4 regions of the Nonomuraea sp. NPDC059023 genome follow, and region 1 is predicted to be linked to each of the others. Evidence: riboswitches for the same ligand, from Rfam matches in the RefSeq annotation. Region 1 holds a riboswitch; each other region holds the start of a gene.
The links. A riboswitch is a leader RNA that binds a small molecule or an ion and turns the genes downstream of it on or off. The one in region 1 is predicted to bind thiamine pyrophosphate.
Positions count from the first base shown of each region.

Region 2: another riboswitch for thiamine pyrophosphate. It lies ahead of tenA (thiaminase II); the one in region 1 lies ahead of thiO (glycine oxidase ThiO).
Region 3: another riboswitch for thiamine pyrophosphate. It lies ahead of thiC (phosphomethylpyrimidine synthase ThiC); the one in region 1 lies ahead of thiO (glycine oxidase ThiO).
Region 4: another riboswitch for thiamine pyrophosphate. It lies ahead of ACFWYW_RS15695 (purine-cytosine permease family protein); the one in region 1 lies ahead of thiO (glycine oxidase ThiO).

Region 1 covers NZ_JBHYIO010000003.1:180,919-183,098, forward strand. The annotation lists gene ACFWYW_RS06805 (NAD(P)/FAD-dependent oxidoreductase) at 30-1,184, opposite strand; TPP riboswitch at 1,243-1,359, shown strand; gene thiO (glycine oxidase ThiO) at 1,349-2,180, shown strand, end outside.
Region 2 covers NZ_JBHYIO010000007.1:271,045-273,224, forward strand. The annotation lists gene ACFWYW_RS15280 (MFS transporter) at 1-750, shown strand, start outside; TPP riboswitch at 719-813, shown strand; gene tenA (thiaminase II) at 801-1,472, shown strand; gene ACFWYW_RS15290 (hypothetical protein) at 1,453-1,962, opposite strand; gene ACFWYW_RS15295 (TetR/AcrR family transcriptional regulator C-terminal domain-containing protein) at 2,034-2,180, shown strand, end outside.
Region 3 covers NZ_JBHYIO010000008.1:10,563-12,742, reverse strand. The annotation lists gene thiC (phosphomethylpyrimidine synthase ThiC) at 1-998, opposite strand, end outside; TPP riboswitch at 991-1,103, opposite strand; gene ACFWYW_RS15780 (DUF6458 family protein) at 1,145-1,405, opposite strand; gene ACFWYW_RS15775 (shikimate kinase) at 1,436-1,921, shown strand; gene ACFWYW_RS15770 (GNAT family N-acetyltransferase) at 1,931-2,180, shown strand, end outside.
Region 4 covers NZ_JBHYIO010000007.1:347,539-349,718, reverse strand. The annotation lists gene ACFWYW_RS15695 (purine-cytosine permease family protein) at 1-888, opposite strand, end outside; TPP riboswitch at 933-1,048, opposite strand.

The sequences.
Region 1 (2,180 bases):
AAACCACAACTACCACATGGAGTGCTTGCTCAAACAACACAATCTCGTAGGGTCACATCCGGATCTACCAGGCGTTCCACATCAAGACGGGCGCCAGCCTCGATGAGACGGCGGCCCTGGACGAGGTCGCGGGGCCGGTCGGCGGCCAGCACGGCGGTGATCCGATCTTCCGCGGTCAGCCACACCGCCGACCACTTCTCCCCCTCGCGGTACACGACCCGGCCGCCCGCGGGGTGATATCCGGCGTATTGCAGCATGTGACCGAACTGCTCCGACCAGAAGTACGGCACCGGGTCGTAGACCGCCTTCTCGCCCAGCAGCGTGGCGGCGGCCACGTCGGGAGAGTTGAGCGCGGTGTCCCAGTGTTCGACGCGCATCCGGGTCTGGAACCGGCGCGACCACCAGCTGGCGCAGTCGCCGACGGCCACCACGCCGGGCAGGGAGGTACGCAGGTGCTCGTCGGTGACGACGCCGTTGTGCAGGTCGATGTCGGCGTCGGCGAGCCATTCGAGCACCGGGCGGGCGCCGATGCCGGAGACCACGACGTGCGCGGGCACGAACTCGCCGCCGACCAGCTCCACGCCGCCTTCGACGACCTCGCTGACCATCGTGTCGAGCCGCAGGTCGACGCCCTCGTACCAGGGCAGCGTGCGCGCGCCCATCTCGCCGATCGCGTGCGACAGCGGCGTGCCGGCCGCCTCGATCACGGTGACCACGCAGCCCGCCTTGCGCGCCGCGGTCGCCACCTCGGCGCCGATCCAGCCCGCGCCCACCACGGCCACCCGCGCGCCGGGCACCAGGGCGGCCCGCAGCACGTGGGCGTCGTCGAGCGTACGCAGCACCAGCTGGGGGCCCTCGCCCGGCAGCCGGATCGGCTCGGAACCCGTCGCGATCACCAGGCCGTCGTAGGGCAGCTCGCCCTCGGTGGTCTCCACCACGCCCTCACGCAGGCTCTTCGCGGCCACGCCCGGCCGGAAGTCGGTTCGCAGGGCGGCCAGGTCGGTGTCGACGAAGCTGTCGTCGCTCGTGCCCAGCAGCACCGCCTTCGACAGGGGTGGACGGTCGTAGGGCCGGTGCCGCTCCTCGCCGAGGAGAGTGATCCTTCCTTCGAACCCGCGCCCGCGCAGCGATTCGACGCTGCGTACTCCGGCCAGGCCGGCTCCCACCACCACCACGTGATCCACGGTTCCGACCATACCGGGGTCATTCGTGGGAGTGCCTGCCGAGGCCGTAGGCTGGGACCGTAAGACGCGCGGGAGTCCGGCCTTAACCGGACTGAGAGGAAGGCTTCATCGGGCCTTCGACCGCAAGACACCTGATCCGGATCATGCCGGCGTAGGGAGCGGACATGCACGTGATCGTGGGCGGCGGCGTCGTCGGGCTCAGCGTGGCCTGGCGCCTGGCCCGCTCAGGACGGCCCGTCACCGTCGTCGACCCCGCGCCCGCCTCGGGCGCCACCCACGCCGCGGCGGGGATGCTCGCGCCGGTGAGCGAGGTCACGTTCACCGAGGAGCCGTTGCTGCGCCTGGGCGCGGCCTCGCTGGCGCGCTGGCCCGCCTTCGCCGCCGAACTGATCGCCGACGCGGGCCTCGGCCCCGGGGCGCTCGACTACCGCGCCGACGGCACGCTCGACGTGGCCTTCGGCGCCGACGACCTGGCCGTCCTGGAGGAGACTGCGGGCTTCATGGAGAAGCTGGGCCTGCGGGTCGAACGGCTCAGCGGGCGCGAGTGCCGCCGCCTGGAGCCCATGCTCGCGCCGTCGGTGCGCGGCGGCCTCCTGGCGCCCGGCGACGCCTGGGTGGACCCGCGCAGGGTCGCCGGCGCGCTGCTGGCCGCCTTGGAGCGCCTCGGGGTCCCGATCGTGCGGGCGCGGGTGCGCGAGCTGCTGCGCGGCGATGAGGGCGTCCAGGGTGTACGGCTGAGCCCGGGTGACTCCGGCGGCGAGCCGTACCCAGAGCCGGATCGGGAGGAGCTGCGCGCCGAGCGGGTGGTGCTGGCGGCGGGGGCGTGGAGCGGCGCGCTGGCCCCGGTGCCGGTGCGGCCGGTGAAGGGGCAGATCCTGCGCCTGCGCTCGCAGCGGCCGCTCCTGGGCAGGTGCGTGCGGGGCACGGTGCACGGGCTGCCCGTCTACCTGGTGCCGCGCGGCGACGGCGAGCTGGTCGTGGGGGCCACGCAGGAGG
Region 2 (2,180 bases), on a different contig from region 1:
GCCTTCGGCGGTGCGACCGCGGCGAACGTGCTCGGCGTCCCGGCCGGGACGCTCATCGGCGGGCTCACCGACTGGCGGGTCGCCTTCGCCGCCGTCGGCGTGCTGGCCCTGCTGGTGGTCGGCGCGCTGCTGTGGCTGCTGCCGAGGATTCCCGCCACCGCCCCCGTCCGCCTGCGCGAACTGCCGCGCCAGTTCCGCAATCCGGTCGTCCGCGCCGCCGTCATCTCCACGTTCCTCGTGGTCAGCGGCCAGTACGCGGCCTTCACCTTCATCAGCCCGATCCTGCAGAACGTCTCCGGCGTGCCCGCCGACCTGATCGGCCCGGTCCTGCTCGGCTTCGGCGTCGCCGGAGTCGTCGGCACCTTCGTCGGCTCGTCCTGGGACGTCAGGCGCCGGGTCGTCACGCTGAGCGCGACCCTGGCCGTGATCATGGTGATCTTCCCGCTGGCCGGCACCACGCCGGTGACCGGTTCGATCCTGCTGCTGATCTGGGGCCTGGCCTACGGCGGCGCCCCCGTGGCCGTGCAGACCTGGATCCTGAAGGGCGCCGGAGCCTCGGCCGAGGCGGCGACCGCGCTGAACACCACCGTCTTCAACCTGGCCATCGCCTTCGGCGCCGCGTTCGGCGGGATCGTGGCCGACAACCTGGCCATCACCGGCGCCCTCTGGTTCGGCGCCCTCCTGATGGGACTCACCACATTGGCGGCTGTTACTGTGAGCGCGCGACGCGGGGTGCCCGACAAGGGCTGAGATCCAAACCCGTCGAACCTGATCTAGTTCGGACTAGCGAAGGGACTGTCGTGTTCACCGACGACGCCTGGACCCAAACCGCCGGCCTGCTGCGGGCCATCCACGAGCATCCGTTCAACACCGCCCTGGGCGACGGCACGCTCTCCCGCGAGCGCTTCGCCTTCTACATCGTCCAGGACGCCCGCTACCTGGAGGCGTTCGCCAAGGCCCTGGCCACCGCGGCCGTCAGGGCGGCGGACCCGGACGAGATGGCCTTCTGGTCGCAGGCCGCCCACGACGCCATCGCCGCCGAGCGCACCCTCCACGAGGGCTACATCGAGCAGTACGGCCTGACGGCCGCCGACCTGACCGGCGTGCCCACCTCGCCCACGGCCCTCGGCTACTCCTCCTGGCTGCAGGCCACCGCGCTGTCGGCGCCGTACCCGGTGCTGGCGGCGGCGGTGCTGCCCTGCTTCTGGATCTACGAGGACGTCGGCACCGCGCTGGTGGGCCGCAGCTCCGAGACCCATCCGTACCGCGCCTGGATCGCCACCTACGCCGACCCCGAGTACGCCGCGTCGGTCACGCGGGCCAAGCAGATCACCGACCGCCTCGCCGCCGAGGCCGACCCGGCGCTCCTGGAGGAGATGCGGGCCGCCTTCGTGAAGGCGGCGGAGTTCGAGTGGATGTTCTGGGACAGCGCCTGGCAACTGGAGTCCTGGCCTACCGCGAAGTGGCTTTAGCCGCCCGGATCAGCAGCACCACGACGGCGACCGAGCCGGCGGTGGTGAGCACGAGCTTGGCCCAGCTGACGGTCGTCGCCCAGGCGGGCATGGCGCCCAGGGCCGCGGCGACCAGCGTGTGCGTGTCCACGCCGGGCAGCACCGGCTCCAGGAAGCGGGCCGTGAACACCTGGCCGGGAATGATGACGACGCCGAGCACGAGCAGGATCGGCTGGAAGATCCAGGAGAGGATCCGGCCGATCCGCCTGCCGGTCAGGTTGAGCAGCGCCAGGACCACCAGGATGACGATGATCACGATCGCCAGGCCCTCGCTGCCGGCGAAGCTGATGCCGTTCCCGGTCAGCAGTTCCAGGGGCTGGTTCTGGCGGGCCATCTCGGCCTCGGCGGCCCGCTGGGCGGCGGCGCCGTAGAAGGTCACGGAGTAGATCCCCAGCAGGAACGGGACCACGGTCAGTAGCTGGATCACCGCTGCGGCGATGCGGGCGTTCATGGATGTCTCCTCGTTTTTGAACTTAGTAAAACTGTAGGACGTAGTTGAACTAAGTGCAATACGATGGCGGCATGTCGCTGACCAAGGAGCAGATCGTCCTGGCCGCCGTCGAGGTCCTGGACGCCGAGGGCGTGGCCGGCCTGAACATGCGGCGGCTCGGCGCCCAGCTCGACTCGGCCGCGACCGCCATGTACTACCACGTCAAGAGCAAGGACCGG
Region 3 (2,180 bases), on a different contig from region 1:
TCGGCGATCGAGCCGGGCCGCAGGCCGTCCCCGAGCGAGAAGGCCACGTCGTAGCTCGCCAGCAGCTCGCACATCTCCTCGAAGTGCTCGTAGAGGAAGCTCTCCCGGTGGTGGGCCAGGCACCACGCCGCCATGATCGAGCCGCCGCGCGAGACGATGCCGGTCTTGCGCCGCGCGGTCAGCGGCACGTACGCCAGCCGTACCCCCGCGTGCACGGTCATGTAGTCGACGCCCTGCTCGCACTGCTCGACCAGCGTGTCCCGGTAGACCTCCCACGACAGGTCGGCCGCCACGCCGCCGACCTTCTCCAGCGCCTGGTAGATCGGGACGGTCCCGATCGGCACCGGCGCGTTCCTGATGATCCACTCGCGGGTGGTGTGAATGTTGCGGCCGGTGGACAGGTCCATCACGGTGTCGGCGCCCCACCGGGTGGCCCAGGTCATCTTCTCCACCTCCTCGGAGATCGAGGAGGCGACCGCGGAGTTGCCGATGTTGGCGTTGATCTTCACGTGGAAGTTGCGGCCGATGACCATCGGCTCGCTCTCCGGATGGTTGACGTTGGCCGGGATGATCGCCCGACCGGCCGCCACCTCCTTGCGCACGAACTCGCCGCTCACTCCTTCCCTGACCGCGACGAACTCCATCTCCTTGGTGACCACGCCCCGCCGCGCGTAGGCGAGCTGGGTCACCGGCGCCCCGGTGGCCCGCAGCGGCTTGCGCCCGTCGCCGGGGAAGACCTCGGTGTTCGCGCGGGCCCAGGCCTGCTGCTCCTTGAAGCCGTCGTCGATGGGCCGCACCTGGCGGCCGCCGTAGCGGGCGACGTCGCCGCGTTCGAGCACCCACACCTCCCGCGACCGCGGCAGGCCCCGCGTGATGTCGGGGTTGTCCGGCCCGGAGGTGTCGTACAGCTCCACCGACGTCCCGTTCGACAGGTGCACCCGCCGCATGGGGACCCGCAGATCACCGAGATGGATCTTGGAAAAGCGCGCGTCACTCATCGCGCAAACTCCCTTCGCCGGCATTACCCGGATCAGGTTCTGGCGGTCGGCGGCTGCTCCAGCCGTCCTCTCAGCCCGTTGCACCGGGCTCCCGCGTTCGGACCGCGCCACCGTACCCCGGCGACCCGGGGTACGCACAAGACCCTTTACAGCGGCGGCTCGTCGATCCGCCGCCTCTCCTCGTAGACCGTCGTCGTACGGCGCGCGTGCGGGTCCTCGTAGATCGGCTCCTCGATCACCCTGCGGGTAACGTGCATCCGGTACAGACCGAACAGCAACCCGGCCAGACCACCGATCATGAGGACGACGCCGATCACATTGATGTCAAGACCGGCGAGGTCGAACTCGACCGCCCAGGTCAGGATCGCGCCGAGCATGATGAGGATGATGCCTCCGGCGATTGTCATAATGCACCTCCAGAGGAAACACCTATCCCCATGTCGAAGAACAAACCTGTCGTCGTGATCGGGCTCATGGGCTCGGGCAAGACGACCGTCGGCAAACTGCTGGCCCGCGAGCTGGGCGTGCCGCTCAGCGACAGCGACCCGTACCTGCGCGGACGCTACGGCGCCAGCGCCGCCGAGATCGCGAAGGCGGAGGGCGCGGACGTGCTGCACCGGAGGGAGGCCGAGCACGTGCTCCACGCGCTGACCGAGCCGCCCCAGGTGATCGCGGCGGCGGCCAGCACCGTGGAGGACCCGCGGGTACGCGAGGCGCTGCGCGCGGCCTTCGTGGTCTGGCTGGACGCCCCCGACGAGATCCTGGCCCAGCGGATGCGCTCGTCCGACCACCGCCCGGAGTTCTCGCCCTCCGCCATGCGGGCGCGGCGCGGGCCGTACTTCCTGCAGCTCGCCGACCTGCGGCTCGACGTCTCCACGGCCACCCCGGAAAACACGGCGACAACCATTTACGAGGCTCTATAAATTAGGGAAATGTTCGCGAACAAACCCACCCTCGCCGGTGACCGGGTGACCCTCGTACCCGTCGGGCCCGAGCACGTCGAGGGCCTGATCGAGCTGTGCGACGACCCCGAGGTCGCCCGGCTCACGGGCTCCCACACCCACGACGGGATCTCCCCCAAGGCGGCCCTGGAGTGGTACACCACGCGACGCGACCACGAGGACCGGCTCGACCTGGCCATCATGGCCGCGGACGGGTACGTCGGCGAGGTCGTGCTCAACG
Region 4 (2,180 bases), on a different contig from region 1:
GTTCTGCAGGGAGACGGTCGTGGAGTACACGTTCGCGAACGACTGGTCGGTCTCGCGCAGCACCAGGATGGCGAAGAACAGCGCGCCCAGCGGCGCCGCCACGAACGGCGCGAACACCGCGGTGGAGTCGGCCGCGACCGCCGAGGCCCCGGCCAGCGCGACCGCGTAGACGCCCAGGCCCAGGCAGGCGATCTGGGCCAGCGTGTAGCCGCCCACGACGCCGGTGAAGGCGGCCCTGCTGGAGCGCGAGTGCCGCGCGAAGTCGGCGGCCAGCGGCACCCACGAGATCGACAGCGCGATCACGTAGTCGACGGCCGGGGCGAACGCGGTCCAGTCGCCACCGGTCTGCGGCGGCGCCTTGCCCAGGAAGTCCACGGCGAACCAGACCATCGCGATGATCACGCCGATCGTGACGTACCTGCGCAGCAGCCTGATCGCGCCCAGCGGCCAGATCGTCAGCGCCGTGGTGATCGCCCCGGCGACCAGCACCCAGACGGCGTACGGCACCGCCGTACCGAAGATGGCCATCGCGCCGTTGGAGATGACCCAGAGCTCGAACGCGCCCCAGCCGATCATCTGGACGATGTTGAGCACGGTCGGGATGTAGGACAGCTTGGCGCCGAACAGCCCGCGCAGCAGGACCATCGCCGGTTTGCCCGTCTGGGTGCCGGGGATGGCCGACAGGCCCACCATGGCGGTGCCGATCAGGCTGCCGACCGCGGTGGCGGTGAGCGCCGCCGCCAGGCTCAGCGGCGCGTCGCCGAGGGGGTTGAGCAGCAGCAGCGCGCCGGAGAAGCCCAGCAGGCTGACCGCGAGGTTGGCCCACAGCGCGCCCTGGTCGAGCACGCCGAGGGTTTTCGGCGTGGCCCCGTCCAGGGTCAGGGCCACCTCCGAGTGGTGGGGTTCATCAGAGTGGTGTGATCCATCGACGACACGCGTCATCGTGAACGCTCCCTACGCCGGCATTACCCGGTCAGGTTCATGCGGTCGGCGACGGCACTCGGTCGCCCTCTCAGCCTGGTTGCCCCAAGCTCCCGCGTTGGATTGATCTTTGGAGCTGGGAATGCACAGCTCGCGGCCCTCATGATGCCCCATATGGGCGCTTTCGGCCAGCCCGGGGTTCGAGATCTATCCTGCGGCGAGAGTCCGTCGACGTACGCCGGAGTACAGCTACATCCCTGGCGATAGCCGTACTTTCTGGCTGAACGACAACCCTTTCTGAACAGGCCTTTTGTAGTACGCGCGACGTGCTTCAGCCGCCGGGAACAGGCACAGAGCGATCACCGTGCCTTGGGAGGCCGTCAGACCTCGGCCATCGTCACGCGGTTGCTCACACAGACTGAAACACTTGGCAGTTATCCCACCTGCGTCATCGTCCTCGCGAACCCTCGTGTGCGCTTGATCGTCAAGCCCCATGAGACGCGCGGTACGCGTGTGTGTGTTGCACGCATGATCGAGCGCGAAGAGAAGGGGATCATTTGTCCGAGGACAACGATCTTCCACCGTCCGCCCGTGTCCGCGTCCTACCGCTCAGGCCGTCCCGCCGAGACAACGGCGACCTCTGCGGCGCCCTCGCAGCCGTTGCCGTGGCTGCGCTCCTGGCGCGCTGTCCCTGCCCCTGGAATCACCCGTCCCCGGGCCATCAGAGGCTGATGTACATCCCTCAGCCATGCTGCCCGACGCGTCGACGCCACAGCCAACCGTGACCGTGACACGCGTGATCATCCCACCGCCACGGCAGGAGCGCACCGCCGACCGCCACCGTCACGATCCCCGAGCGGAGCGGCCGGCCCCGATCAGCCGCGAGGCGAGTACGAGGGCGGAGTCTCGGCAGCAAACGGAGCGGGCGGGGTTCTGCGGTCAATTCCAGACTGCCGCGCATTGCTGAGCCCGAAGTGACCCAAGGTGTTCAGCCTCAGAGTGAGCCTTGCCCAGTCGCCATTACGCAGTGAAGAGTTCGAGAGCGATGAGAGAGCGCTCTGAGCCGTGGGGACACAAGAGGCCGGCCTGTCCCCGGTCTGTCCCCGACTTCAACGATGTGTCTCCGCAGGTCAATGTCATGTCGGGGACAGTGGGGACATGTGTGACGCGGACCTTGTACCTACGGGCGTCTAGGTCGTGGCGGTGAAGCCCACACCGGGACCGGTCGCGGTAAGTCGCGCGCCTAAGAGACACCGGAT